4 regions of the Janthinobacterium sp. 1_2014MBL_MicDiv genome follow, and region 4 is predicted to be linked to each of the others. Evidence: predicted binding sites of a transcription regulator. Region 4 holds the regulator's gene; each other region holds the start of a gene.
What was found. Region 4 encodes FNR, which switches genes on or off when oxygen is low (the NO sensors DNR and NnrR bind a similar motif). Its sites were predicted from a motif close to TTGATNNNNATCAA; they were not measured.
Positions count from the first base shown of each region.

Region 1 (7,422 bases), 2.1 Mb from region 4:
CATATGCTTTCCTGAGTCGGCTCTTTCAAATGATGGCTTTGATGCAGAAGATGGTGTGGCCCGGTTCCTGCGGGTCCTGGACGAATTCGAATTCCAGCGGCTCGCTGGCGTCGCGCGCCATGGTGAGGAAGCCCAGGCCCGCGCCCTTGCTGTCGGCGGGCGTCTCCTCGCGCAGCGCCTTCTTGTAGGCCAGGCGGATTTCTTCCATCGTCATCGTGTGCAGTGGCTCCAGGCGGGCGCGGATCTGCGCCACGTTGTCCGTCGAGACGGGATTGGCGCACAGGAGGAAGAAGCTGTCGCCGCGCGTGCCGATGCAGAACGAGCCGCGCCGCATCTGCTGGTCCAGCTGCGCATCGGGCGTCAGGCTGTCGGCCGAATAGTGCATGATGTTTTGCGACATCTCGATGAACGAGGAAAAGATGCGCCGCCGCGTGGGACCGGCCGCGCCGGCCGTATCGAGGCGCGCCTTGATGGTCTCGGAAATGGCGCTGACCACGTGCTGCGAGAAATAGCCCACGTAAAAAAAGATGATGTTGCGCTTGCGCGCCACATCCCAAAACTCGTTGAATTCTTCGTACAGCACGTCAGTGCTCCTGGCTAGCCGGTGACCCGGTTTCTTGTGGATGGGCGGTGGGGGACATCGATGGATAGGTCAAGCTACAGGCGGAAACAGAAAAAGGTCAGGTCGTCGCGGCGCGGCTGCTCTCCCTGCCACGCGGCGCTGTCCTGCAGCAGGGCCGCGGCCACGTCGCCGGCCGGCGCGGTGCCTTGCGCCAGCAGCAGCTCGCGCATGCGCCGCTTGCCGTAGGCGATGTCGCGCGCGCCGCCGATCTGGTCGAGCAGGCCGTCGGTGGTGATGAACAGCAGGCTGCCCGCCGGCGCGTCCAGCGTCTCGTTGTGCCAGCAGTAGCCGGCCGGCGTGTCGACATAGCCGACGCCCATGCGCGCGCCGTCGATGGCGCGCACGCTGTCCTCGCCGGGCGCGACCACGTGCAGCGCCAGTTTCGCGCCCGCGAACCGCAGGCTGGCGCTGGCGTCGTCGTAGCAGAGGAAGGCGCAATCCATGCCGTCGTTCGAGCCGGCGTGATGGCTGGTGCTGGCGCCATCCTGGCCCAGCAGGGTCTTGATGGCGCGGCTGACGGCGCCGATCAGGGCGGCCGGATCGTGCGGCCCCAGCTCGCGCAGGGCCTGGCTCAGGGCAGACGAGGCGATCAGGGTCATGAAGGCGCCGGGCACGCCGTGGCCCGTGCAGTCGGCGATGGCGGCGAACCAGCCGCCCGCATGGCGCTCGAAAAAGTAGAAGTCGCCGCCGACCACATCGCGCGGCTGCCATTCCAGGTGCGCGTCGGGCAGGGTGGCGCGCAATTCCGCATCGGAGGTGCGCAGCAGCGCGCGCTGGATCACGCTGGCGTAGTCGATGCTGTGCATGATCTGGCGGTTTTTTTCCGCCTGCATGGTGGCCACCACGTTCATCAGCTGCAAGCCGAAGCCCACGCCGGCCAGCGCGCCGTCCGCGGTGATGATGAAACCGTCGGCCAGCGCCTTTTCGCCCGCTTCCACGGCGCGGAAGGTGAGGTCCTCGATGCTCATGGCGCCGTCGACGATCAGCGGCTCCTTGTCCATGAAGGCGATGCAGCTCTTCTTGCCGTACACCTCGTGGTAAAAAGGCTTGGACATCTGCGACATGAAGATATTGCGGCTGATCAAGCCGATGGGGCGCTGCTGTTCCGTGACGGGCAGGCTCATCATGTCGCGCCGCTCCGTGAACAGCTCGAGCACGGCGAAATTGCTGGCGTCGGCCTGCACGGATTCCGTGGGAATGCACAGATCAAACGCCACGGACGTCCGATAACGGGGAAGATGCAATCGAGAAGCGTTGAACTCCACAGGCGGCTACCTTTAGATGACGATCGGACCTGGCTTGTCGCAACGGCAAGGCGACTGACAAACAGGCAATATCATCATGGTAGCCTTCGATTGTGACGGCTTGATTACTCGGCTTGTCAAAACCGTATCTAAGATGGCTGCATGGCAAGCGCCGCCCACGGATTCAGGCGCGCCGGGCGAGGCTGCGGGCCTGTTCCAGCCAGCGTGCGCGCTGCGCATCGGTGGAATTGAGGATGGGGCCGAAGCTGGCCACGCTGACGGGCTTGATGCCGCAAAACTCCAGCGTCGTCTTGCGCAGCTGGTGGATGCCGGGCATGCGGTAGACCCAGCGGAAATACCAGGGCGGCGTGTCCATCGTCACCAGCAGCTGCGCCGTGCGACCCAGCAGCAGCTGCGCCGGAAAGGCCTTGCCGGGGCGGTACTTGAAGGCGTAGCCGGGCAGGAAGACGCGGTCGATGAAGCCCTTCAGCAGGGCCGGCGCGCCGCCCCACCAGATCGGGTAGGCAAACACCAGGTGTCCGGCCCAGGTGATGGCTTCCTGCGCGGCCAGCAAGTCCGCTTCCAGCGGCTGCACCTGGCGATAGCCTTCATGCAGGACGGGATCGAAGTCCAGCTGGCCCAGGCGCAGTTCGCGCACGGTATGGCCGGCGTCGCGCGCCGTGGCGGCGTAGGCGTCGGCCAGGGCGGCGCAGAAACTGTCGCTGGACGGGTGGCCGAGGATGATTAATATGCGCTTGGGTGCAATCGTGCTCATGCTGCGGGCTTTCTAAACGAGAGGAGCCTGCATGCTAAAGCCTGCCCCTAGTGGCAGAGTCAAGCGGCAGTCATGCTTGAGCGTTCAGGCAGCCTGCTGGCGCTGGCGCGCCAGGCAATCGTGGATTTCCGCGTCGATGTCGCCCAGTTGCGCGTCGAGCTGGCGCAGGCGGGCGATATCCTGCCGCACTTGCGCGCGCTTGGCGGCGATGTGCTGCGACAGGGCGGCCCAGTCGGTGTCGTCGCCGGCCAGGATGGGCAGCAGTTCGGCCAGGCGGAAGCCCAGCGCCTGCGCCTGGCGTATCAGCCTGACTTGCGCCAGGTCCTGCTGCGTGTAGACGCGGTAGGCGCCCGAGCGGCGCACGTCGCCCAGCAAGCCCAGCGCTTCATAGTGGCGCAAGGCCTTGGGCGAGGTGCCCGCCAGGCGGGCGATTTCTCCGATGTACATGTTTGTCCTTTGTCGAGCTGCGGCGCACGCAGTGTAGCGCAGGCGGTGCGCCAGGCGCTACGCTGCGCGTTGCCTCAGGATGGCTTGCGCGGCGGGACTTTCTTCGCCGTGCACTCGGCGCAGGTGCCGTACAGCGACAGCGCGTGTTCATGCAGCACGAAGCCGCGCTCGGCGGCGATCTCGTTCTGGCGCAGTTCGATGCCTTCGTCGACGAATTCATCGACCTTGCCGCAACCGGTGCAGACCAGGTGGTCGTGGTGCTGGCCTTCGTTCAATTCGAAGACGGCGTGACCCGATTCGAAGTGGCGGCGGAACAAAATGCCCGCTTCGGCAAACTGCATCAGCACGCGGTAGATGGTGGCCAGGCCCACGTCGATTTTTTCCGCCAGCAAGAGTTTGTAGACATCGTCCGCACTCAGGTGCTTGATCGTGCCTTCTTGAAACAGCTGCAGAATCCGCAAGCGGGGGATGGTTACTTTCAAGCCCGATTCACGCAGTTCCCTCAATATATCCATGTCTCCCATTCCTTTTTGTGATCGCCTTGGCGTGCGCCTATGTATGATTTTGCATTATATCGCAAATGATAATCATTACTATTCTCATTTGTATTGTGCGAGGTAGAAATATTATGCTGTCTGGCCCGGCGGCAGACCAGTGACATCGGCGCAAGGCTGGCTTGCGTTCCACGCACCGTGCCGCTCCGCGTCATGGCTTGCGATGGAAAAATGACGCCGATATCGCTACACTGTGCAGCACGAAATAACAATGGAGTAGGCATGGACCGATTTGATGCGATGCGCATTTTCACGCGTATCGTCGAACTGCGCAGTTTTACGCAGGCGGCGCATGACCTCGGCTATCCGAAAGCCACCGTCACGCATGCGATCAAGCAGCTCGAAGCGCGGCTGCGCGTGCGCCTGCTGCAGCGTACCACGCGGCAGGTAACGCCCACGCCCGACGGCGACGCGTATTACCAGCGCTGCGTGCGCCTGCTGGCCGACCTCGAGGAAACGGAAGCCGTCTTTTCCTCGGCGGCGCAGCAGCCGGCCGGCAAGCTGCGCATCGACCTGCACGCGACCCTGGCCCTGCATTTCGTCATGCCCGTGCTCGACCAGTTCTGCGCCCGCTATCCGCTGATCGAAATGGAAATCGGCATGGGCGACCGCCTCGTCGACCTCGTGCGCGAAGGCGTCGATTGCGTGCTGCGCGTGGGCGAACTGAGCGATTCGTCGATGGTGGCGCGTCGCGTGGCGCTGCTCGAGCAAGTGACGTGCGCCAGCCCTGCCTACCTGGCCGCGCACGGCACGCCGCACACCCTGGCGGACCTGGCGCACCATCGCGCAGTGAATTTCTTTTCCGCCCAGACGGGCAAGACCTGGCCCTTCGATTTCCGGGCGGGCGGCCAGCTGCACAGCGTGAGCCTGCCGGGCACGGTGTCCGTCAACAATGCCGACGCCTACCACGCCTGCTGCCGCGCCGGCATGGGCCTGATCCAGGCGCCCCGGTACCACCTGGCGCAGGCGCTGGCGGCGGGAGCGCTGGTGGAAGTGCTGGCGTCCATGCGGCCCGACCCGCTGCCCGTGTCCGTGATGTATCCGCACCACCGCCAGCTGTCGCCGCGCGTGCGCGTGTTCGCCGACTGGGTGGCCGGCCTGTTTGACGGCGTGCGCTAAGGAGCGGTAGCGCGCTGCAATGCCGCAATTTTTGACCTGGGAAAAGGAAAAATTCCGTCTGTTGATGCCATCCAGCACTATTTGATGTGGATCAAAGTTTTTGTTGCACTGCACTCTTAGACTTCACAGCGTTACTTAACGACAGAGGGAACTATAATGAAAAAGTCCGCAACCGCAGCAGCAATCGTTTTGGCCGCCATCGGCGCAGTCGCCGGCAACGCCATGGCACAGGAAGGCCCTTGGCTGGTCCGTGCGCGCGCCGTGCATATCGACCCGGCCGACAAATCTGCTCCTATCGGCGGCGTCGGCGCATCCGACCGTTTGCATGTCAGCAGCAAGACGATTCCGGAAATCGATATTTCGTATTTCTTCACCCCCAACATCGCTGCCGAGCTGATCCTGACTTACCCGCAAAAGCATGACGTCAAGCTCGACGGCAACAAGATCGGCACCTTCAAGCACCTGCCGCCGACGCTGTCGCTGCAATACCACTTCATGCCGGAAAAACAGTTCAGCCCTTATGTGGGGGCGGGCGTGAACTACACGAATATTTCCGACGTGAAATTGCTGAACGGCGCCGGCCGCCTCGAGCACGACAGCTGGGGTTTCTCGCTGCAAGCGGGCGTCGACTACAAGCTCGATAAAAACTGGTCGCTGAACTTCGACATCAAGAAAGTGCAGATCCGCAGCGACGTCTTCATCGGCGGCGCCAAGGCCAGCGAAGTCAAGGTCGATCCGCTGCTGATCGGCGTCGGCGTCGGCTACCGCTTCTAGGAACACCGAGCAAAACCTGCTGCGCGTCGTCATCTGCGGTCTGCGATGCTCGCTGTGCCTTCGTACAGTTGCGCTTCTCAAGCACAGTGACTGCCGCTCGCGTCGGTTTTGTCAGGCGTGGCAAGTATTGAAGATGCCCGTGCAGCGCGGGCAAAAAAAGACGGCCAGGTGTGAACCTGGCCGTCTTTTTGCGTGCAGCGCCTTGCTTGCGCTTTATTTTTTCAGTGTCTTTTCCAGCGCCAGCTGGTAATCCGTCTTTTCGTAGCCGGCCAGGTATTTATTCGTCGCGTCGAGGAAGGCGCGCGAGCGGTAGGCCGCTTCCAGGTCCTTCACCCACGGCTTGCCCTTGTCGGCCGTGCGGATCGCCACCAGGTTGATGTAGCTGTCCGAGATCTTTTCCACGGCCAGGGCGGTGGTCAGCTTCATGCCGGCGGCCAGGGCAAAGTTGCCGTTGACGAAGGCGAAATCGGCGTCCGCCAGCGAACGCGGCAGCTGCGCCGCTTCCAGCGGCACCAGTTTCAGCTTCTTCGGGTTTTCCAGCACGTCGCGCTCGGAAGCGCGCAGCGGGTCGACGTTCGGTTTCAGCTTAATCCAGCCCATCTTGGCCAGCACCACCAGCGCGCGCGCCTGGTTGGTCGGGTCGTTCGGCATGGTGATGGTGGCGCCGTTCTTGACTTCCGCCAGCGACTTGTGCTTGCTGCTGTACAGCGCGATCGGCGTCGTCGGCACGGTGATCAATGGGCTCAGCGGCAGCTTGTTATCGGTGGCGAACTTGGTCAGGTAGACGATGTGCTGGAACACGTTGGCGTCCAGCGAGCCTTCGGCCAGCGCGTAGTTCGGCTGCACGTAGTCGTTGAATTCCACGATCTTGACCTTGTAGCCCTGTTTTTCCAGGATCGGCTTGATGCCCAGCTTCAGCTGGTCCGAGTACGGGCCGGAGCTGGTGCCGATGACGAGTTCCTTCGGGTCCTTGGCGTGGGCGGCGGTGGCGAAGGCCAGGCTGGCGGCGGCCAGCAGCAGGTTGCGGCGAAGATGGTTCATGTATGTCCTTGTTCTGAATATGAATTAACGTTTGTCGAGGCGCTTGGCGATGCGCGTGCCGGCCAGCTGGATGATCTGCACCAGCACGATCAGGATGGCCACGGTGACGACCATGATGTCCGTCTCGAAGCGGTAGTAGCCGTAGCGGATGGCCAGGTCGCCGATGCCGCCGCCGCCTACCACGCCGGCCACGGCCGAATAGGACAGGAAGCTGATCGACAGCACGGTCAGGGCCAGCACCAGGCCGGAGCGCGCTTCCACCAGCAGCACGCGGAAGATGATCTGCATTTCCGAGGCGCCCATGGCGTGCGCCGCCTCGATCACGCCGCGCGGCACTTCGCGCAGGTTCTGTTCCACCAGGCGCGCCAGGTAGGGTATGGCGGCGAACGACAGCGGCACGGCGGCGGCCAGCGGGCCGATCGAGGTGCCGGCGATGATGCGCGTAAACGGCGTCAGGGCCACCAGCAAAATGATGAACGGGAAGCTGCGCACGGTATTCACCAGCCAGCCGAGGATCATCGACAGCGGGCGGTTTTCCAGCGACTGGCCTTCCGAGACGAGGAACAGCAAAATGCCCAGCGGGCCGCCGATCAGGATGGCGGCGGTAAGACCGATGCCCAGCATGGTCATGGTCTGGCCCAGCGCCACCCAGATTTCCGGCAGCAGGTTGATGACGTTATTGATCGATTCTTCAAACATGTGTTGCATCCTTCCATGCGGTGGCTTCAAAGGCCTCGGTGCCGTAGTAAGCCAGCTCGCGTCCCAGCGCCGTCTTGCGCGGCGTGGCCGTGTCGCTCAGGTCGAACTGTTCCGCGATGGCGCCGTTTTCCACGACGGCGACGCGGT
Region 1 covers NZ_CP011319.1:1,806,359-1,813,780, forward strand. The annotation lists gene YQ44_RS08080 (DUF1987 domain-containing protein) at 1-3, opposite strand, end outside; gene YQ44_RS08085 (SiaB family protein kinase) at 26-583, opposite strand; gene YQ44_RS08090 (SpoIIE family protein phosphatase) at 658-1,806, opposite strand; gene YQ44_RS08095 (NAD(P)H-dependent oxidoreductase) at 2,051-2,641, opposite strand; gene YQ44_RS08100 (MerR family transcriptional regulator) at 2,726-3,088, opposite strand; gene fur (ferric iron uptake transcriptional regulator) at 3,163-3,603, opposite strand; gene YQ44_RS08110 (LysR family transcriptional regulator) at 3,865-4,761, shown strand; gene YQ44_RS08115 (OmpW/AlkL family protein) at 4,918-5,535, shown strand; gene YQ44_RS08120 (MetQ/NlpA family ABC transporter substrate-binding protein) at 5,749-6,576, opposite strand; gene YQ44_RS08125 (methionine ABC transporter permease) at 6,601-7,275, opposite strand; gene YQ44_RS08130 (methionine ABC transporter ATP-binding protein) at 7,268-7,422, opposite strand, start outside.
Region 1: a site for FNR is predicted at 4,843-4,856, ahead of YQ44_RS08115 (OmpW/AlkL family protein). Genes of this name have one in related genera too.

Region 2 (7,422 bases), 710 kb from region 4:
TCCAGTTTCTTCGTGCCTTGTTTTAGCGTGGCTAGTGGCACTTGAAGTAATCAAACGGTTCGCGGCAATCGAGACATTTGTACAGGGCCTTGCACGGCGTGGAGCCGAACTGGCTGGTCAGCTGCGTATGCGTCGAGCCGCAGTTCGGGCAGATCACGTCCAGCCTTGGCATGGCCTGGCGCTTGACGCCACCACGCAAGCCGCTGATGTCGATCACCTGCTGCTGCGGCGGGGCGATGCCATAGCCTTGCAGCTTGACCTTGCCCGCCTCGCTCATCCAGTCCGTGGTCCACGCGGGCGACAGCTGGTTCACCAGGGTCACCTTGGCCACGCCGTGGCTGCGCAAGGCATCCGTGACGGCATCGGCGATCACCTGCATGGCCGGACAGCCCGAATACGTGGGCGTGATCGTCACGATGCACGCATCGCCGTCCGTGACTTCGACGGCGCGCACGATGCCCAGGTCCACCACTGAAATGACGGGGATTTCCGGATCCGGCACGTCGCCGAGCCAGGCCCAGACCTGGGCCGCGTCCAGCGCTGCCGTGGCCGTGTTCATTACCACTCCGCCCCGGGATAGGCGCGCTGCAGGAACTGCATCTCGGCCAGGATAAAGCCCAGGTGCTCCGTGTGCGTGCCCTGCTTGCCGCCCTTTTGCATCCAGGCGTCCGGCGCCGGCATGGCCAGGGTGGCTTCGGCGAAGATCTCGGCCACGTGCTCGAGGAAAGCCTGGCGCAGGATGTCGGACGGCGGCGCGATGCCGGCGGCGACCATGGCCTGGTCGACGGCGTCGTACTTGAACATCTCGCCCGTGTACATCCACAGCGCATCGGCCGCGGCCTGCGTTTTCGCGTGGCTTTGCTCCGTGCCGTCGCCGAGGCGCACAACAAGATCGCCGCTGCGGCGCAGGTGATAGGTGACTTCCTTGATCGACTTCTGCGCCACTTCGACGATGCGCGCGTCAGCCGATTTCGTCAGTTCCAGCAGCTGGAAGTAGTGCCAGGTGTCGAAGAAGAACTGGCGCATCATGGTGTCGGCGTAATTGCCGTTCGGCTGCTCGAGCAGCAGGCAGTTCTTGAAGTCGTGGGCGTCGCGCAGGAAGGCGATATCGTCCTCGTCGCGGCCCGCGTTTTCCAGTTCGGCCGCATAGCTGAACCACAAGCGCGTCTGGCCCAGCAGGTCCAGCGCCACGTTGGTCAGCGCCATGTCTTCTTCCAGCGCCGGGCCCTTGCCGCACAGCTGCGACAGCTGCTGGCTGAGGACCAGGGCGTTGTCGCCCAGGCGCAGGAGGTAATTGACCTTGTCATCCATCGCAGGCGCTCCCATCACAGGTTCTTGACTTCTTCCGGCATCGGGAAGAAGGTGGGGTGACGGTACACCTTGCTGTTCGATGGTTCGAACAGCGCGCCCTTGTCGCCGGGGCTGCTGGCGACGATGTCGGCTGCGCGCACCACCCAGATGCTCACGCCCTCATTGCGGCGCGTGTAGACGTCGCGCGCATGGTTGACCGCCATGGTGGCGTCGGAAGCGTGCAGGCTGCCCACATGCTTGTGCGCCAGCCCGTGCTGGCTGCGGATGAAAACTTCCCACAATGGCCATTCTTTGCTCATGTTGCTCTCCCCTATCTGTCTTATCTGTTTACGCTGCCGCTTTGTTAGCGGCTTGCTTGTCTGCATACGCGACCAAGGCATCGCGGAACCATTCGCCGTCCTCATACGCTTTCACGCGCGTTTGCAGGCGCTCGCGGTTGCACGGGCCATTGCCCTTCAAGACATTGTTGAACTCGGACCAGTCGATCTCGCCGAATTCATAGTGGCCCGTTTCGGCATTGAATTTCAGGTCGGGGTCGGGCACGGTCAGGCCCAGGTATTCGATTTGCGGCACGGTCTGGTCGACCATGCGCTGGCGCAACTCATCGTTCGAAAACAGCTTGATGCGCCACTGCGCCGATTGGGCGCTGTTGACGGAAGCGGCATCGGACGGACCGAACATCATCAGCGAAGGCCACCACCAGCGGTTCAGCGCATCCTGCGCCATGGCCTTCTGCTCGGACGTGCCCTTGCACAGCGACATCATGATGTCGTAGCCCTGGCGCGCATGGAACGATTCTTCCTTGCAGACGCGGATCATGGCGCGTGCATACGGGCCATACGAGCAGCGGCACAGGGGAATCTGGTTGATGATGGCGGAACCGTCGACCAGCCAGCCGATGGCGCCCATGTCGGCCCACGACAGGGTCGGATAGTTAAAGATGCTGGAATACTTGGCTTTGCCTGAGTGCAAGGCAGCCAGCAGCTCGTCGCGCGAGACACCGAGGGTTTCCGCGGCGCTGTACAGGTACAGGCCGTGGCCCGCTTCGTCCTGGATCTTCGCCAGCAGGATGGACTTGCGCTTCAGGGTAGGTGCGCGCGTGACCCAGTTACCCTCAGGCAATTGACCGACGATTTCCGAGTGGGCGTGCTGCGAAATCTGGCGGATCAGGGTCTTGCGGTAGGCGTCCGGCATCCAATCCTTGGCTTCGATCTTGATACCTTCGTCGATGCGCGCCTGAAAAGCGCGTTCTTCCGATCCCATGTCGTCGATCGAGCGGACGTTTTTGAGGCCGGTTTCAACCATTTGTGCGTACATGATGTGTCTCCCATGTCGTGTTTCTTTGCTATAGCGCAAAGCGATACACGGATAATACGATACATAAAACGATTTGCATACACTTGATTTGAATCATTTCATAAATCCGTATCTTATGAGTCTTTTACGGGGGTATGATGTGAAAAAATAGTCCACGCCCCGGCGCATGGCAAAGTAAACTGCTGCTTTTATTGAAACGACCAATACGGCCAGACCAGGACCACATGAAGAACACCGCTTGCAGCACATGGATAGCCGCCTTCCTCGCCACCGACCCGCCCCGCTCGAAGTCGCTGGTGATGACGATTTTCGGCGATGCCATCGTGCCGCGCGGCGGCGCCATCTGGCTCGGCAGCCTGATCGAATTGCTGGCGCCGTTCGGCGTCAACGACCGCTTGCTGCGCACCAGCGTGTTCCGCCTGGCGCAGGAGGGCTGGCTCAGCTCGCAAAGGGATGGCCGCCGCAGCGCCTATACGATACGTCCCGACGCGCTGGCCCGCTTCGAGCGCGCCTACCGCCGCATCTATGCGCCGCTGGTCGCGCACTGGGATGGCAGCTGGACCCTGGTGATCGGCCCGGCCGGCAGCATCGGCGCCGCCGAACGGGGCGCCCTGCGCAAGGAATTGCTGTGGGCTGGCTATGGCTTGATCGCGCCCGGCATCTTCGGCCATCCGGCCAGCAATGCGGAAGCGCTCGAGGATATCCTCGCGCGCAACGAAGTGCAGGGCAAGCTGTATGTGTGCCACACCACGGAATTGCCGGGCGTCAGTACGCGCCCGCTGCGCGACATGGTGGGCGAATGCTGGGATTTGTCGGAAGTGATGGCCGGCTATGAAAAATTCATCGCCAGCTTCCAGCCGCTGCTGACCTTGCTGCAAGACAACCCCGTGTTCGACGCCGAACAAGCGTTCGTCATCCGCTCACTGTTGACGCACGCCTACCGCCGCGTGCAATTGCACGATCCGCAACTACCCGTCGAGCTGCTGCCCGAACCGTGGCCCGGCACGCAGGCCTACGCGCTGGCGCGCGCGCTGTACCGCATCACGTATGCGGCCGCCGAGGAGCATATCCTGGCCACCCTGCGGCGCGAGGATGCACAGGCGCCCGATGTGGAGCCGTGGTTCTACGAACGTTTCGGCGGGTTGAACAGCTGAGAAAACGTCCATGGCGGCGCTGCAGGGCCCAAGCCTACGTTTGCGCTGCCTGCGGCCCTGCGCCTGGCCCCGAACATTTTGCAGGCGTTCGGCAGGCGCGCAGCAACAGGCGCTGATTAATCAGACGATCAATCAGACGATTCATCAGACGCTCATTACTTGACGACGACCTGTTTCGCCCCGGCCAGCAAATCCTGCCCCAGCTTTTCCAGCGCATTGGCCTGCACCAGCATGGTGTCGAGGATGGCGGCATTGAAGGTGAATTCGGCCGGCGTCGTGTAGCCGGGAAAGCGCAGGATGCGCAGCAATTCCTGCAAGGTCGTGCCCTTGCCCAGGTGCGCCAGCGCGTCGCTGAGGGCGCTGACTTTCTTTTCCAGCTCGCGTATGTGTTTACCGTTGTCGTCCATGATGATCTCCTGATGTTCGAGCTATCACCTTAGCAAAGCGCATCGCGCGTCGTTTGCGCCAGCACAAAGACGCAGACAAAACAGGTATCATCGCGCCATTGCACACGATGCAAAACCTCTCTTGTTTTTATCAGGAACACTCATGACCATTAAAATCAGCCAGCAATTCGATGCCGGCGCGATCGAAGTGCTGCGCGCCGACGATGCCCAATCCATCGAGCTGAACATTCGCAAGGATTCCCACGCCGACATCACGCAGTGGTTTTATTTCCGCCTGCAAGGCGCGCAGGGTGAGGCGTGCACGATCCGCTTCATGAATGCAGGCAAGTCGGCCTACCCGGACGGCTGGAAGGATTACCAGGCGGTCGCCAGCTACGACCGCGAAACGTGGTTCCGCGTGCCCACCAGCTTTGACGGCACCGTGATGACCATCGCACACACGCCGGAAGAGGAAAGCGTGTACTACGCCTATTTCGAACCGTACCCATGGGATCGCCACCTGGCCCTGATCGACAGCGCGCAAGCGTCGCCGCTGGTGCGCTTGATCGACCTGGGCAGCACCGTGGAAGGCCGCGACATGAATCTGCTGGTGGTCGGCGATGCCGATGCCGAGAAGAAAGTCTGGGTCATTGCGCGCCAGCACCCGGGCGAGACGATGGCCGAATGGTTTGTCGAAGGCATGCTCGAGGCGCTGCTGGACCAGGCCAATCCATTTGCCCGCCAATGCCTGCAAGACGCCGTCTTCTACGTGGTGCCGAACATGAACCCGGACGGTTCCGTGCATGGCAACCTGCGCACCAACGCGGCTGGCGCCAACCTGAACCGCGAATGGATGACGCCGACGATGGAGCGCAGCCCGGAAGTGTTCCTGGTGAAACAGAAGATGCATGAAATCGGCTGCGACCTGTTCCTCGACGTGCATGGCGACGAAGGCTTGCCGTACGTGTTCGTGGCCGGCAGCGATGCGCTGGAAAACTTCACGCCAGCACAAAAAGCCGAGCAAGACCGCTTCATCGCCGACTTCAAGGTGGCCAGCCCCGACTTCCAGGATGAACACGGCTATGAAGACGGCCCGTTCACGCCGGAAGTGCTGACCATGGGTTCGCCCCACATCACCCACGCCTTCGGCTGCCTGTCGCTGACCCTGGAACTGCCGTTCAAGGACAACGCCAACGATCCGGACCCGCAAACGGGCTGGAGCGGTGCACGCAGCGCCGCCCTGGGGGCTGCCGTGCTGCAACCTATCCTGTCGACCTTGCGCGCCTAAGCATCACCGCGGTCACGCGGCCCGCCCCGCGCAGGCGGGCCGCGCTTCGCATCAGCCCCTGGCAACCTTGCGCAAGGCCTCCACCAGCTTGTCCAGGTGCGACTCGGGCGTAAAGATGCCGGGCGTCACGCGCAGGCAAGCGCCGGAAGCGAGACCGTCGCGCGGCACGGCAAAGATGCCGTGTTCCTGCACCAGTTTTTTCGACAAGGCAAAGTTATCGGCCACGCTCGTCCTGCCTTTCAGGCGGAACGACGCGATGGCGCTCGTCAGGCGCGGGTCGCTTGAGGCCAGCACCTCGATGCCGTCGATGCCGCGCGCCGCGTCCACCCAGCGGTTACGCAATAGCCGCAGCCGCGCCTGCTTATTGGCCACGCCGATCTGCGCGTGCAAGTCCAGCGCCGTCGGCAAGCTCAGGTAAGCGGCGAAATTGACCGTGCCCGTGTGCACGCGCGTGCGGATATCCTCTCCCGCCGTTTCTCCCATATACGGGTCGATATCGGCCACCCTGCCCCGCCTGATGTAGGCGGCGCCCACGCCCACGGGCGCGCCTATCCATTTATGCAGGTTGATGCCGGCAAAGTCCGCCTGCAAGTCGGGAATCGTCATGTCCAGCTGGCCGAAACCGTGCGCCGTATCGACGATGACATCGATGCCCCGCTCGCGCGCCAGGCGGCTGATCTCGGCGACGGGCAAGACCATGCCGTTGCGGTGGTTCACATGCGTGAGCAGCATCAGCTTCAGCTTCGGCTGGCGATCCATGGCGGCCACATAGGCGGCGACCACGCTATCGTGCGTAAACGGTTCCGGCATGGTGATAGCCACCACGTCGGCGCCGCGCCGCTGCCTGAGCCAGCGCATGACGGTGATCATGTTGTCGTAATCGATGTCCGCGTACAGCACCGTATCGCCGGGCTGCAAGCGGTTGTAGCCGGCGATCAGCACTTGCAGCGCTTCCGTGGCGCCCCGCGTCAGCACGATTTCATCGGTAGCCACGCCCAGCGCCTTCGCCGCCGCCGCGCGCGCCGCCTCGAAATCGGCAGGGAAGCGCATGCGCGCATACCAGGCGTTGTCGCGGTTGACCATGGCCAGTTGCTGCTCGTAATGTGCCAGCACGGGCCTGGCCATCGAACCCCAGAAGGCGTTATCGAGTTGCACGACCGCATCGGTCGTGTCGTATTGCGCGGCCACGGCCTGCCAGTACGCCGGCCTGGTCGCCAGCATGTCCGGCGTGGTGCCGGGCGGCACCGTTGGCAGCGGCGGCAAGACGGCTGCCAGCGGCGCGGCCCCGGCGGCGCCCGCAGCAAACGGCAGCGCCGCCGCCAGCGAGCCGGCGCACAGCAGCGCGCGGCGTTGAGGATTCATTTTCAAAAAGTGCCCCTTAGTATGTAATGCTTAGAACTTCACTTTATATTCCACATACAGGTTGCGGCCATCCGTGTCGTACGGCGCATTGCGCGAGTAAATCAGACCGCGGCTGGCCTGGAACGTTGCCTCATCGGGATACTTATCCAGCACATTGTCGACGCCCACGCGCAGCGACTGCTGCTCGCTGATCTTGTAGCTGGCGGCCAGGTCGAGAAATTGCATGGCGCCGAAGCGCTGGAAGATATCGCCCGTGGCATTGCCGGAATTGTCCGTCCAGGCGCCATAGTAGCGCACGCGGGCCAGGGTATTCCAGCTGCCGAGATCATAGTTTGCGCTGACGGTGGCCTTCTGGCGCGGCAGGCGCTCTTCGAACACTTGCCGCTGGGCAGGATTGGTGACCAGGCTGGACTTGCCGCCATCGACTTGCGTCGTGTTGTAGTTGTAGGCGAGAGTCAAGTTCAGCTTGCCGTCGCCGACGCGGCTCAGGTGGCTGCCGACGATATCGATGCCGCGCGTGGTGGTGTCGAAGTCGTTCGTGAAATAGCTGACGGAGGTGTAGCGCAGCGGGTTGGCCACGCCAGCCGGCACGGCAAACGCGGCG
Region 2 covers NZ_CP011319.1:425,169-432,590, reverse strand. The annotation lists gene paaD (1,2-phenylacetyl-CoA epoxidase subunit PaaD) at 32-559, opposite strand; gene paaC (1,2-phenylacetyl-CoA epoxidase subunit PaaC) at 559-1,311, opposite strand; gene paaB (1,2-phenylacetyl-CoA epoxidase subunit PaaB) at 1,326-1,610, opposite strand; gene paaA (1,2-phenylacetyl-CoA epoxidase subunit PaaA) at 1,639-2,628, opposite strand; gene paaX (phenylacetic acid degradation operon negative regulatory protein PaaX) at 2,853-3,782, shown strand; gene YQ44_RS01870 (hypothetical protein) at 3,938-4,189, opposite strand; gene YQ44_RS01865 (M14 family metallopeptidase) at 4,332-5,456, shown strand; gene YQ44_RS01860 (aminotransferase class V-fold PLP-dependent enzyme) at 5,508-6,818, opposite strand; gene YQ44_RS01855 (TonB-dependent receptor plug domain-containing protein) at 6,849-7,422, opposite strand, start outside.
Region 2: a site for FNR is predicted at 2,712-2,725, ahead of paaA (1,2-phenylacetyl-CoA epoxidase subunit PaaA). Genes of this name have one in related genera too.

Region 3 (7,422 bases), 1.5 Mb from region 4:
GCTATCCTTGCCGATCGATTCGGCCCGCGTGCGCAGCAGCACGGCTTCCTGGCGTTCCAGGTCGCCCGTCTTTTCCAGCAGCATGGCCTGGCTGCGCTGTTGCAGCTTGGCCAGTTCGTGCGTCAGGCGTGTATTTTCTTCCTGCAAGGCCGTAAATTTGCCCATGTCGGCGCGCACGCAGGCGCCGGCCTGGTGCTGGATCATGTGCAGGTCGCGGCACATCTGCTCTTCCAGCTCGGCGTCGCAGCGCGGGTGCGTCAGCCCGGCCCAGAAGGCGCCCGACACGTCGCCATTGGCGACGGCCGTGCGCCACAGCTGGGCCACCTGTTCCGTCGTCTTGGCGCCGCGAAAGCGCAGGATCACGGGAGCGTAGCGGCGTTCGAGTTCCTTTTGCAGTGCTTCCGACAGGCGGTTGCGCGCGCCGCATTCCGTCACGGCGCCCACGTGCACTTCGTAATCGTCGGCCAGCACGCGCCCGCCCGTCATCTTGCCGACCAGCTTGCGCAAGTAACCGAGCGGCAAGCCGACGCCGACCAGCGGGCAATGGCAGGTATGCGACAGTTCCCACAGCCGCCGGCGGCGTGAGGCAAGCGCGGCCGTATCGGCCTCGCCGCTGGAACAATTGCTGATGACGGGCAGGGACTTGTCTTTGTCACACATGGCGATATCCTGTTGGGCGGTGGAGATGGTGTTTATTGCGGCAGCGGCGAAGCGGGGCGCTTGGCGCTCAGCATGCGTGCCAGTCGTTCGAGGAGCGTGCTTTTCGGTGGCATGGGCCGCTGCAGCGCGACGAGCGCGGCCCATTGTTGCGACAGTTGCTGGCAAGTGGCTTGCAGCACCGGCCCCAGGTCGGGCAGGCCGGACAGCACTTGCAGATGGCGTTCGATCACGGACGCCAGTTGCGGACACGGCGCCTGTTCGGCGCTGCCCGCATGGTAATGCGACATCAGGTGCAGCACGGCCGACAGCATCAACTCAGGCTGTTGCCCATTCACGGCAGAAAACTTCGAAGAAGGTCGGTCGGTCGCCATCAAACGCTCCTGTGCGGTGGTTTGGCTGGCTGGCGCCCACGAAGGGCACGACTGGCTGGCGAGTGTGGTGGCTGGCTGCGTTGCTGGATCAGGCAGTCAGGATCAGCTTGTTCAATTGGGTGACGCGCAGGCGGTAAATCTTGCCGCTGTGTTCAATCTCCACTTCGCGGCCCTGTTGCAGCAGCGCTTCGCTGGTGATGCGGCGCGCCGGCTGCGCCACGCTGACGGGAGGGCGGACGTGGGCGCTGGCGGCATCCTGGATCAAGGCTGGTTTTGAGCTTTGCATGTTGGGCTTTCTTTGTCTCAGTTGAGAATGATTCGTATTTGCATTATTGTTGAATGTGGCCCGAAAAGCAAGGCTTATTTGTGGCGAATCCGCGCTTTTTTAGTGCGGCATGGCACGCAAGTTCATTGCGCAGTAGAAATGCTGGCGCGGCTGCGCTGCAGGGGAGGCGCCCGGAAGGCGCGTGCGGGGAGGGCGGCAAAAAAGACCCGGAACGGCGTTGCGCGCCGCAGCCGGGTCAAGCCTGTGCCAAGCTTGAAGAAAGAGGGATGGTCCTATCTCAAATGGTGGCCAGCAATTGCGCCGAGACGTCGGCCGCGGCGGCCGTGTCGGCCTTGAGCTTGGCGGCGGCCAGCTGCTTGGCGCGCGAGCGCGAGGGCGGCAGGCGGCGCAGGGTTTTCAGCGCTTCCGGGTCCTTGATGCCGATGGTGCGCTGGTCGACGGTGATCAGGCCGATCTCGTTGAAGGCGGACAGGGTGCGGCTGACCGTTTCCAGCGTCAGGCCCAGGTAGCTGCCGATTTCATGGCGCGTCATGCGCAGGTTGAACAGTTTGCTCGAATAACCCATCTGCGCGAAGCGGTCGGCCAGCGAGACGAGGAAGCGGGCCACGCGCGCCTCGGCGCTGAGGGCGCCCAGCATGCCGATCATGGCCTGTTCGCGCACCAGTTCGCGGCTCATCACGCCGTACATGACGTTTTCCAGCTCCATGTGGACACGGCCCAGCGCCGTGAGCTTCTTGAATGGCAGCAGGATCAGGTCGCAGTCGGACAGGGCCACGGCTTCCGAGGAATAGTGGCGCGAGTGGATGCCGTCGACGCCCAGCATGTCGCCTTTCATGGGAAAGCTCAGTACCTGTTCATTGCCGAACTCATCGATGAGGACGGTTTTCAGGAAGCCCGAGTTGACGATGTACAGGGTGTCGAACGGCTGGCCGATCGTGTGCACGCGCTGCCCCGTCTTGAATTGCACGTGCTGGAACAGCAGCTCGTCGGCGGCGATGGTGCAGGCGCTGGAGATATGCAGCAGATCGCATACCTCCTTCAGGTTCGACCACAGCCGCCCCTGGCGCTGGCGTCCCGCTTCCATCGGGGTCGATGGGGCCAGCGGCGACGAGGCAGGGCGGGTTTCAGACGTGTGCGTGGACAGCATGTTCATCTCCTGGTGACAGGTAGTTCAGAGTTGAATGACGGAATGCGCCAGGGCGGCGGGCACGGCGCGAGGGTCTGCGGCGCGCGTCCTGGCAGTTAATGCTCAATTCGCTGAAGACTTGCTGTGTGATGAAATAACTTCCCAGCAACTTGATTACTGGTTTCAGTATGCCAACAAGCGTATGGAATTCATATCAGCAGTGGCTGAATATGGCGGTAGGAGCTGCGGTAGGGGAAGTAGGATTGTTCCTACAGTTGCCGGCGGTCGTGCGCCGCCGGCCGAGACCGGCTGTCAGGTCTTGAAGGGGGACAGCAGCCGGTGGGCTACCGCGTATTGCACCATTTCCGACAAGGAACTCATGCCCATCTTTTGCATGATGCGTGTCTTGTGCGTGCTGACCGTCTTCACGCTCAGGTGCAGGTTGTTGGCGATCTCGGTGATCGACTTGCCTGCCACCAGCAGGGAAAACACTTCGAATTCGCGGTCCGACAGCTGTTTGTGCAACAAGCTTTCATTCGGCATCATGATGTTGAGCACCAGCTGCTCGGCCACCTCGGCGCTGATATAGGGGCGCCCCGATGCCACCTTGTGGATGGCGCCCACCAGCTGCGTGCCCGCGCTTTCCTTCGTCAGGTAGCCTTGCGCGCCGGCGCGGATGGCGCGCACCGCATATTGCTCTTCCTCGTGCATGGTGAGGATGAGGATGGCCAGCTTCGGCGCTTCGCTGCGGATCTGGCGGATCAGGTCGACGCCGCTGCGGCCAGGCATCGACAGGTCGAGCAGCAGCAGGTCGAAGCCGCCCTGGCGCACATGGTTGAGTACTTCAAAGCCATCGATGGCTTCGCCCACGATGTCGATGTCCGGCGCGCCGTCGAGGATGCGCTTCAATCCTTCGCGCATGATGGTGTGGTCGTCGGCAATCACAATGCGTATCATAGGCGGGCAATCTGGAAGCGTGCAATCTGCTGTGTCCGTTACCGGACAGTCAAATGTTAAGAAACGAGAAATATTGTCATATTAACTGAAAATGGCTGCGGGCTTGCCCTTTTCTCAAGCTGCCGGTGCGCAGCCTCTCCCTGTCATGGGACTCCTCATTTGGGCTGCGGTTCCTTGATCAGCCTGTGCACCAGCACGGGCAGCTTCGAATGCGACAGCACCTTGTTGGTCACGCTGCCCAGCAGCAACTGGCCCCAGCCGCTGCGGCCGTGCGAGCCCATGAAGATCAGGTCGCAGTGCTGGAGTTGCGCCACTTCCACGATTTTCAGGGCAGGACTGTCGGAAAAGGCCGTCAGGCCCGTCGCCTCCAGGCCCCGCTTGGCGGCCGCATCGAGGATCGGCTGCCAGTGGTCGCCGCCCGCCTTGCGCATGGCGATGCGGTATTCCTCTTCGCTGGGATAGCTGGGCGGGATGATTTCGATGTACACGGGATACTGGTATTCCGGCGCCACGTACACGGCGAGGATGTCGGCGTGCATCTGTTCGGCAAAGGCGACACCGGCGCAGGCGGTCAGGTTGGAGACGGTGGAACCGTCCGTGGCGATCAGAATTTTCTTATACATGGCAGCTCCTTTGGCGGTGGACCAGCGCGCGCGACGCCTCTTATTGTAGACGCGGCGACAGCATTGTTTTCATGTAAAGACTTGATAATTGTCAATACTCTTGCACCTTCAGTATAGACAACATTGATAGAAAGATCGTGTTTTTGGCTGCGCAGGCTGTGGCGCGCGTGGCGCGCGGGCCAGGATTTCTCGCGCGATGCGTGGTCTTGCCTGCACGCCAATGGTAGTATTTCAAAATACAACAGCAGGAACACTTATTTCCTGGTGGAAAAGCTCTTGCAGGCCCGCTTTGCACCAGGAAGCGCGTTTTGAGATTTACCAACAGGGCGGCGCCCTGCTACACTCGCACCATCGCAGCGGTATTGCCTCAAATCATCTTAATCGAGAAATTGCGGGTATCAGTCTGTAAAACGCACAGTTCAGGCGGAATTTTGACAAATTATGGAGAAGCAGGGATATGACCAACGCCGCTGATGATTTCGATGCATTATTCGATGAAGTATCTGCGCAAAGCGCGGCCGCGGCCCAGCCCGCGCCTGCCGCCGCGCCCGCCCCCGCCGTGATCGCGGATGACGATTTTGACGCGCTGTTCGACGCCGTTTCGGCCAGCGCCGCCGTGCCGGCCCCGGCTGCCGTTGCCGCGCCTGCCGTGGAAGCGGCCGCCGCGCCGGCAGCGCCAGAGGCGCCCGCCGCAGCTGGCGAAGCCGCCGACCCTGTCGACCAGTCCGACAAGCCGATGTTCGAGCGCCTGGGCGGCATCGTGCGCCTGTTGCACGATTCGCTGCGCGAACTGGGCTACGACAAGGCGCTGACGGAAGCGTCGTCGCAGATCGTCGACGCGCAGGACCGCCTGGAATACGTGGCCACGCTCACCGAGCAGGCGGCCAACAAGGTCCTCAACACGCTCGACGAAGGCATGCCGGCGCAGGATGTGCTGTCGAAGAAGGCCAAGGACATGGACAGCCGCTGGACAGCCCTGTTCGACGGCAAGCTGAGCCTGGAAGAATTCAAGGCCCTGGCCGGCGACTCGCGCCAGTTCGCGCAAGCCGTTGCCGAGGCGACGGAAGCGGAAAAAGCGCGCCTGCTGGAAATCATGATGGCCCAGGACTTCCAGGACATCACGGGCCAGCTGATCAAAAAAGTGGTGAACATCACCAAGACGGTGGAGCACGAGCTGGCGCAGTTGCTGCGCGACAACGCGCCGGCCGAAGTGCGCGAGAAACTCGCGCAGAAGCAGGACGCGCCGCTGATGCAGGGCCCTTCCGTGCCGTCGGTGGCGCTGGACCAGGATAATGTAGACGACCTTCTTGCGGATTTGGGATTCTAATGGACGATATGCTCAAGGATTTCGTCGTCGAGGCGATGGATCTTGCGGTTAATGTTGAAGAGCACTTATTGCGTCTCGAGCGCGATCCGGACAACAAGGAAACACTGAATGCCGTGTTTCGTTCTTTCCACACCATCAAGGGCGGCGCCGGTTTCATGGGCTTGCCTGCGCTGGTGGCGGCTTGCCATCTGACGGAAAACCTGTTCGACGCGCTGCGCACGGGCGCCGCGCCGGTGACCCCCATCGCCATCGAGGCGGCGCTGCAGGCATCCGGCTTCGTTGCCGACCAGCTGACGGAACTGGCGAACGGCGCCGCGCCGGAAAGCCTGCCGGCCATGCCGGAAGAGCTTGAACACATCCTCACCAATGCCATCGAAGGCAAGGGCATGGACGCGCCAGCGCCTGCCGCCGCCGTGGTGGTGGAAGCCGTCGTGGCCGAAGTGATCGTGGCCGCGCCTGCCGCTGCTGCCGCCACAGCCAGCGCCGATGGCCTGGACTGGGAAGGCATGTATAACGCCGTCGTGCCGGAAGGCAGCCAGCTGGCCGCCGCGCCGGCCCCCGTCGCCGCTGCCGTTACTGCCGCTGTTGCCGCCGCGCCTGCCGCTGCGGCCGCCGCCAAGCCGGCCGGCAAGAACTGGGATGGCGTGGACCGCCGCGAAGAGCGTCCCGACGTGCGCCACGCCGCGCCCGTCAAGGAAGACAGCATCCGCGTCGACGCCGTCAAGCTCGACGCGCTGCTGGAAGTGGCCGGCGAATCCGTGCAGGCCGCCAACCAGGCTGCCGTGCTGCTCGAGCGCCTGCTGCAATTCAAGTTCGAAGGCCAGGCCGCCACCCTGATGGCGACGCTGGCGGAAACCCTGGAACGCGCGTCGCGCTACTCGACGGAACTGCAGCGCGCCACCCTGGCCACGCGCATGCAGCCCGTGGGCCGGCTGTTCCAGAAATTCCCGCGCCTGGTGCGCGAACTGGCGAAGGACCTGGGCAAGGATGTCGAGCTGACCATCGAGGGCGCGGAGACGGAAGTCGACCGCGTGGTGGTCGACAGCCTGTACGATCCGCTCGTGCACATGCTGCGCAACTCGCTTGACCACGGCGTCGAATCGCCGGAAGCGCGCCTGGCCGCCGGCAAGCCCGCCAAGTCGTATATCTCGCTGAAAGCATGGCAGGAAGCCAACAGCGTGATGATCGTGCTGCAGGATGACGGCAAGGGCATGGACCCGGTCTTCCTGCGCAGCAAGGCCCAGCAAAAGGGCCTGATCAGCGAAAACGCACAATTGAGCAACGATGAATGCTTCCAGCTGGTGTTCCTGCCGGGCTTCTCGACCAAGGAAGTCGCGTCCAGCGTCTCCGGCCGTGGCGTCGGCATGGATGTGGTGAAGACGGCCGTGGAGAAAAACCGCGGCGCCATCCACATCGAGTCGGCGCTGGGCAAGGGCACCAAGTTCGCCATCCGCCTGCCGATCGAGCTGTCGATCGTGCCGACCATGCTCGTCTCCACCTCGGGCGCCGCGCTGGCGCTGCCGATGGCGGTGGTGCAGCGCGTCGTCGAGTTGCCGGAAACCTTCATGGAAGTGGGCGGCGCGCCCGTGCTGAAGGACCAGGGGCGTCCATTGCCCGTGCGTTCGCTGGCCGGTGCCCTGGGCTACGAGTCGTGCAGCGAGCGCGTCGGCATTGTCGTCGCCGCGCCACAGCCGTACATCCTCGCCGTGGAAGCCGTCGATGGCACGGCCGACCTCGTGATCAAGCCGATGACGGCCATCACCGTGGAAGGCATCACGGGCACGGCCCGCTCGGCCGAAGGCGAGCTGGTGCTGGTCGTCGGCCTGTCGTTCCTGATGGATGGTTGCCGGGGCAGTGTCCGCTTGGCGGCCTGAAGACAGCTGACAATATCGTTGTACCCATGAGTAAGCCCGCTACGTGTAGCGGGCTTTTTTCATGGCGCCAGCGGCGTCAGATGTTGTCCGGACGTAATGTTCCGCCTTCCAGCCAGCGCTGCACGCGCACGATTTCCTGGGCGCGCGCAGCCTCGTCCTTTGGCGGCGGCAAATAGATGTCGGGCATGATGCCGCCCA
Region 3 covers NZ_CP011319.1:1,260,869-1,268,290, forward strand. The annotation lists gene YQ44_RS05535 (DUF2325 domain-containing protein) at 1-660, opposite strand, end outside; gene YQ44_RS05540 (hypothetical protein) at 693-1,031, opposite strand; gene hemP (hemin uptake protein HemP) at 1,120-1,317, opposite strand; gene YQ44_RS05550 (Crp/Fnr family transcriptional regulator) at 1,595-2,401, opposite strand; gene YQ44_RS05555 (response regulator) at 2,756-3,400, opposite strand; gene YQ44_RS05560 (universal stress protein) at 3,556-4,023, opposite strand; gene YQ44_RS05565 (protein phosphatase CheZ) at 4,481-5,350, shown strand; gene YQ44_RS05570 (chemotaxis protein CheA) at 5,350-7,224, shown strand; gene YQ44_RS05575 (S41 family peptidase) at 7,301-7,422, opposite strand, start outside.
Region 3: a site for FNR is predicted at 4,105-4,118, ahead of YQ44_RS05560 (universal stress protein). Genes of this name have one in related genera too.

Region 4 (7,422 bases):
CACGCTGGAATTGCCGGGTGGCCAGCAGATCGTCGCCATCGTCACGCACGACAGCAGCGAAAGCCTGGGCCTGGCCGCCGGCGTGGAAGCGTTCGCGCTGATCAAGGCTTCGTCGATCATCCTCGTGGCCGACAGCGAGGGCGCGCGCTTTTCCGCGCGCAACCAGCTGGCCGGCACCGTCACGCGCGTGCAGACGGGCGCCGTCAACACGGAAGTGGTGCTGGACCTGCCGCGCGGCGGCACCATCGCCGCCATCATCACGAACCAGAGCAGCACGGACCTGGGCATCGAGATCGGCAGCAGCGTGACGGCGATCTTCAAGGCCTCCAGCGTGATTTTGGGTGTGCCGGCATAAATTGCGTAGGTCGGATTAGCGCGGCAACGCCGCGCGTGATCCGACAACATTGTCGGCCGATCATGTCGGATTACGCGCCTGCGCGCTCATCCGACCTACTCTTTCAATCGTGCCAGCCACTCGCGCGCTGCCGCCAGCGCCTGTTCCAGCTCGCTTCCCACCGTCGCCAGCAGCGCCGCCACTGCGTCGAAACGGCCGGCATCGATGGCTTCCTCGGTGGCGAAGGCGGCGCGTATCAGCCGCTTCGTGCCCAGGGTCCCGACGGAGCCGCGCAAGCCGTGCAGGATGCGCGCCACGTCGCTGTGGCGTCCCGCCTGCAAGGCCGTTTCCGCCTCGCGCACGGGCGTCATGCCCTTGTTCAGCGCGTCTTCGACCATGCGCCGCAGCACGCCGCGGCCCTTGGCGTCGCGTCCCATCACGCGCATCAGCGGCGCCATGGAAAACACCTCGTCATCGGCGGGCGGCGCCGCTTCGGCGGCCTGCGCCTGCGGGCGTTTCGGCAGGTGGCGCAGGATGACGTCCATCATCTCTTCCACCACCACGGGCTTGGCGATGAAATCGGTGATGCCGGCCGTCATGCAGCGTTCGCGTTCGGAAGCGAGCACGCCGGCCGTCATGGCGATCACGGGCAGCTGCAGGCGCAGTTCCGTGCGGATGATGTGGGTGGCGCTGAAGCCGTCCATGATGGGCATCTGCATGTCCATCAGCACGATGTCGTAGCGCAGCGCTTCCGTGCGCAGCCGTTCCACGGCCTGCAAGCCGTCGCCCACCACGTCCAGCGTGGCGCCCATGTGCTCGAGGATGCCGCGCGCCACGGCCTGGTTCAGATGATTGTCTTCCACCAGCAGGAAATGCACGCCGGCCAGTTCCGTGCCCAGCGGCTGCTGCAGCATGCGTTGCTCGCCGCCATCGTTCTTGGCGATCAGCGCCTGGTGCAGGGCGTCGAACAGGCTCGACCCCGTGATCGGCTTCATCAGCACCACGTCGGCTTCGGCCGCGCTGGAGATTTCTTCCAGGTGGTTGCGCGCGAAGGCGTTGACCATCACCACGATGGGCTGGCGCTGGCCGGACGCGGCCTGGCGGATGGCCTTGGCCGTGGCCAGGCCATCCATGACGGGCATGTGCCAGTCGGCCAGCACCACGTCGTAGGGCTGCTGCTGCGCCAGGCGTTCGCGGTACAGCTCGATGGCGGCAAAGCCCGAGTCCACTTCGTCGGCGGCCCAGCCCCACGCTTCGATCAGCTTGACGATCAGCTCGCGCGTGGTGCGGTTGTCGTCGGCCACCAGCAGGCGCAGCGGCCCCAGCGACGGCGTGCGGCGCGCCTCGGCGGGCAGGGCCAGCACGTCGAACGGCACGCTGAACCAGAAGCGGCTGCCCTTGCCTTCGCTGCTGGCCACGGCGATCTCGCCGCCCATCATATGGATCAAGTGCTTGCTGATGGCCAGGCCCAGGCCCGTGCCGCCGAAGCGCCGCGTGATGCTCTGGTCGCCCTGCGAGAAGGCCGTAAACAGCTGGGCCTGCTGCTGGGCCGTCATGCCGATGCCCGTGTCGCGCACTTCGAAGCGCAGCCAGGCCCGCTCGTTCCTGCTTTCGGCCAGGCTGACGGCCACCACCACTTCGCCGCTCTCGGTAAACTTGATGGCATTGCCGGCCAGGTTGACGAGGATTTGCTGCAGCCGCTGGGCGTCGCCGACGAGGCGGCGCGGCACGTCGGGTTCGACGGCGATGGCCAGCTCGAGTTCTTTCTCGCCGGCATTCATGGTCATCGTCGTGGCGAGGGTATTCATGACTTCATCGAGGTCGAACTCGACGGGAGACAGATCCATGCGGCGCGCCTCGATCTTGGAAAAATCGAGCACATCGTTGAGGATGCCCAATAACGACTGGCCCGCCACGCGTACCATGGTCAGGTACTTGCGCTGCTCGGTGTTGAGCTTGGTATTGCCGAGCAAATACACCATGCCCAGCACGGCATTGAGCGGTGTGCGGATTTCATGGCTCATGTTGGCCACGAAATCGCTCTTCGCGCGGTTGGCCGCCTCGGCCCGGTCGCGCTCCTGCTCCAGCTCCGCCGCGCGCGCCTCGAGCTCGTGCTGCAGCCGGTCGCGCTCGCCCATCAGGCCGTTGAACGCTTCCGTCAGCTCGCCGATCTCGTCGCGCTGCTGCACCGGCACGGGGGTGAAGCGGTTGCCCGAGGCGCGCAGCGACAGCAGGGTGTCGCGCAGGCGCACCAGCGGCGACAGCAGGCGCACGGTGACCCAGCCCAGCACGGCCGCGGCCAGCAGCGAGGCGCAGATGCTCCAGAGTACCAGCCGTGACAGTACGCCGTTGAACGGCTCGAACGCGTCGGCCACGGGCAACGAGGCGGCCAGCAGCCAGTTCACGGATTTCAATCGCTTGAAGCTGTTGACGGCCGTGATGCCGCGGCTGTTGGTGCTGACCATGCTGCCTTCGCCGTCTTCTTTCAGCAGCTGCGTGGTGGTCTGGTTGGCGTTCGGCGCGCGCGGCTGCAGCAGGCGGCTGGTATCGGGGTACAGCACGTAGCGCGGCACGGCTTCGCGCGTGAGGATGAAGTAATAGCCGCTCTTGCCCACCTTGGCCGTGCGCAGGTGGCCCAGCATATTGTCCTTGTACAGGCGCAGCACGCCGATCACGATGCCGGCCACGGCGCCGTTCTTGTCCAGCACGGGCGCGACCATCTGCACGATGGGCAAGTGGCTGGTCTTGCCCAGCATCGGTTGCGTGATCATCGCCTGTTTCGTGCGCATGACGGTATGGAAGTAATCGCGGTCCGTCACGTCGGTGCCGTTGCGTCCCGGCACCTCGGGCACGTTGGCCACCACCTTGCCCTGCGTGTCGAGCACCAGCACGTCGTCGAACAGGGCCAGCATGGCGCGCTGCGTGTAGTACTCGCGCAATGCGCCGGCGTCGGCCATGAGGGCGGGCGGCTGGTGGCGCGCCGTCTGGGTGATGATGTCGAGCAGCATCGCCAACTTGTCGTCGAGCTCTTCGGCCGTGCGCTCGATCAGGGCCGTTTGCTGGACCAGCAGCACTTGCGTGAAATCGTCGCGCATGTGCTTGACCTGGATCATGGTGACCAGGGCGATCATGGCGATCGAGGTCAGGCTGGTGGCCAGCGCGACTTTTGCTTTAATGCCGAGAGGCTTCATGATTTCCTTTTCAGTCCCCGAAGGGACAGGCGGCAGATAATGCTGTCAGGAATTTTCCTATCAATACAGCAACTTGGCAAGCGCCGGCCGCGTAAATTCCCGCCGTCAAAGCAGCAATTGACGATGTTGCCATAAAATTAAATGCAGGACGTCGTTTATTCAGCGAAATTAGCGTGAATGACGGGGAAAATGGCACAGGCAAGCGCGCTATGCAGTAAACTTGTTATTGCATTTTCAAAAAGGTAATGACATGACAGAAGCGCTACTCTCTCCAGCCTTGCCCGCCGTGAACGTGGAAGCGTTGCGTGCGCGCTGCTCGACGTGCAGCATGCATCAATTGTGCCTGCCGATGGGCCTCGACGTGGGCGACATGGACAGGCTGGACCAGATTATCGGCCGTCGCCGCAAGGTCGCGCGCGGCGCCTCGCTGTTCCGCATCGGCGACTCGTTCCAGAACCTGTACGCGATCCGCCTGGGCCACTTCAAGACTTACCAGATCAATCCGGGCGGCGAAGAGCAGGTGACGGGCTTCCAGATGGCTGGCGAACTGCTGGGCATGGACGCCATCAGCGCCGACCGCCACCACTGCAATGCCGTGGCGCTGGAAGACAGCGAAGTGTGTGAAATCCCGTTTTCCAGCCTGGAACAATTGCTGGGCAATATGCCCACCCTGCTGCGCCATTTCCACCGCATGATGAGCCAGGAAATCACGCGCGAGCAAAGCGTGATGCTGTTGCTGGGCAATATGCAGGCGACGCAGCGTTTTGCCGCCTTCATCGTCAACCTGGCGTCGCGCTACGAGGCGCGCGGCTATTCGGGCAGCAACTTCCAGTTGCGCATGTCGCGCGAGGAAATCGGCAACTACCTGGGCCTGACCATCGAGAGCGTCAGCCGCTTGCTGTCGAAGTTCAAGAAGGAAGGCTGGCTGCGCGTGTCGAACCGCGAGATCGAGATCCTGCAGCCGGCAAAATTAAAAGCCATTACGGCCGGCACCGACACCTGCAAATAACGGCACTGTCAAAACCTGCTGCGCGTCGCGCTTTGTGGCTTGCGCTGCGCGCTGTACACCGGCACAGCTGCGCTGCTCGGCCGCCCATCACTGGCGCCCGCCACGGTTTTCCCCGGCGCAGTGCCTTACAGTTCCTCGTCCGCATGCAGCGCGATGCTGCGCTGCGCGGGCCAGGTCCAGATGCCCGACAGGCGCCACTCGCGCGTATTGTTTTCCACCAGCACCTGCCAGCGGCTGCGCTCGAGCATCGGCAGCGCCACCGAGAAGTTGCCCATGGCGTCGGGCTGCACCAGCAGCTTGATATCCTTTTCCGGCAAGGTCGCGTGCGCCAGGTGCAGCTGCAGCGGCGCCTGGTAAGCCTTGCCGAAGCTGTGCACGGAACCCGTCAGGCGTGCTTGCGCCACGTCGTACGCCAGGCTGGTCGACATGGCCAGGTTGCTGGCGGCCGTATCGCGCCGCAAGTCCTGGTTGATGGCCTTGCCCTGCTTGTAATAGTCGCCCACCACCAGCGCGTCGGGTTGCGTAAACGCGATATAGCCCATGAAGCTGCCGACGACGACGGACAGCCCGGGACCGATCATCAGCAGCCATGGCCAGCGGTGCTTGTACCAGGGCGCGGCGGGGGCTTGCAGTTTCAGACTGTCGGACATTGTTTTCTCCTTGTGACGGCGGCAAGAACACGGGGATTCCTGCCGCCTTTCCTGCTTAACGTGGCACGATGAACACGGCGCTTTCGCGCACGTGCAGCGACGGGTCGTCCAGCGACTGCAGCTCGATCGTGATCTTGTTCGAGCCCTTCTCTCCCACGCCGTGCGGCACGCGCAGGCGGATCGGCCAGCCCAGCGTTTCCGTTGCCTGCAAGGTCACTTCATCGCGCGTCAGCAAGGTCAGGCCCGGCAAGCCGGCAACGCTGATCCTGAAGCTCTGGCTTTGCTCCGAAGTGTTCATGATCTGCAGGCGGTAGACGTTCTCGATCATGCCATCTTCCACTTCGCGCCCCATCGAGCCGCGGTCGCGGATGACGTCCATCTTCAGCGGCGTGCGCAGGGCCAGCGAGGTACACACGGCGATGATGATCAGGGCCAGGATGGAGGTGTAGATCAGCACGCGCGGGCGCATGGCGCGCTGGCGGATCTGCTTCGAGTCGAAGTTGTTTTCCATCGCATGGTCGGTACTGTAGCGTACCAGTCCGCGTGGCCGGTCGACCTTGTCCATCACGCTGTTGCAGGCATCGACGCAGGCGGCGCAGCCGATGCATTCATACTGCAGGCCGTTGCGGATATCGATGCCGGTCGGACACACCTGCACGCACAGGGTACAGTCGATGCAGTCGCCCAGCTTGTCGTTGTTGCCGGCCTTCTTGCTCAACGCACCGCGCGGTTCGCCCCGCTTGGCGTCATAGGTGATGATCAGGGTGTCCTGGTCGAACATGGCGCTCTGGAAGCGCGCGTAGGGGCACATGTATTTGCACACCTGCTCGCGCAGCCAGCCCGCGTTGCCATAGGTGGCCAGGCTGTAGAACAGCACCCAGAACCATTCCCACGGGCCGAAGTTCAGCGTTTGCACGGAATGGGCGAGTTCCTTGATCGGCGTGAAGTAGCCGACGAAGGTAAAGCCCGTCCACAGGGCGATGGCGCCCCACACCAGGTGCTTGGCCGTCTTCTTGGCCGTCTTGCGCAGCGACGGGCCCTGCTTGTCGAGGGCCATGCGCGCGCTGCGCGTGCCCTCGATCTTGCGTTCGACCCACAGGAAGATTTCCGTGTACACCGTTTGCGGGCACGAAAACCCGCACCATACCCGTCCGGCGATGGCCGTGACGAGGAACAGCAGATACGCACAGATGATCAGCAGGGCCGCCAGGTAGATGAAATCCTGGGGCCACAGCACGACGCCGAAAATGTAGAACTTGCGCGTGGTCAGGTCGAACAGCAGGGCTTGCCTGCCATTCCACGTCAGCCACGGCAAGCCGTAGAACGCGAGCTGGGTAAGCCAAACGCATACCCATCGCCAGGTAGCGTAGCGTCCTTTGGCCTCGCGAGGGTAGATTTGCTCGCGGGCCGCATACATCTTGATGACTTGAGGTTCCATTGTTTACTTCGCGGGCGCCTGCGGATTCGACAGGCTCCAGACATACGCCGACAGCACGTGCACCTTCGATTCGCCGAGGAAGTCGCTGAAGGCCGGCATGGTGTTGCTGCGGCCCTTGCGCACGGTTTCCATGATGGTATCGGCGCTGCCGCCGTACAGCCAGGTCTTGTCCGTCAGGTTGGGCGCGCCCAGCATCTGGTTGCCCTTCGCATCGGCGCCGTGACAGGCCATGCAGGCGCCGAACTTGGCCTTGCCCAGCACGGACTTGACGGGGTCCGACGTGGAACCGGACAGGCTCAGCACGTAATGGGCCACGTTCTCGACATCCTTCTCGGAACCGAGGGCGGCGCCCATCGGCGGCATCTGGCCGCTGCGGCCGTGCATGATGGTGGTCTTGATGACGTCAGGTTCGCCGCCATACAGCCAGTCCTTGTCGGTCAGGTTGGGGAAGCCCTTGTTGCCGCGCGCATCCGAACCGTGGCATTGCGCGCAGTAGGTGAGGAACAGGCGCTGGCCGATGGCTTGCGCCTGCGGATCGGCGGCCACCGTCTTCAAGTCCTGGCTCAGGTACTTGTTGAACAGGGGGCCGTAATCGGCTTCCGCCTTTTTCAGCTCTTCCTCGTACTGGCCCGTCGATTTCCAGCCCAGGCTGCCGGCATAGTTGCCCAGGCCCGGATACAGGAACAGGTAGGCCAGCGCGAAGACGATGGTGATGTAGAACAGCCACATCCACCAGCGCGGCATCGGCGTGTTGAGTTCCTTCAAGTCCTCGTCCCAGACGTGGCCCGTGGTGCCGTCGG
Region 4 covers NZ_CP011319.1:6,168,386-6,175,807, forward strand. The annotation lists gene YQ44_RS26800 (TOBE domain-containing protein) at 1-355, shown strand, start outside; gene YQ44_RS26805 (response regulator) at 451-3,525, opposite strand; gene fnr (fumarate/nitrate reduction transcriptional regulator Fnr) at 3,776-4,534, shown strand; gene YQ44_RS26815 (FixH family protein) at 4,660-5,184, opposite strand; gene ccoG (cytochrome c oxidase accessory protein CcoG) at 5,240-6,622, opposite strand; gene ccoP (cytochrome-c oxidase, cbb3-type subunit III) at 6,626-7,422, opposite strand, start outside.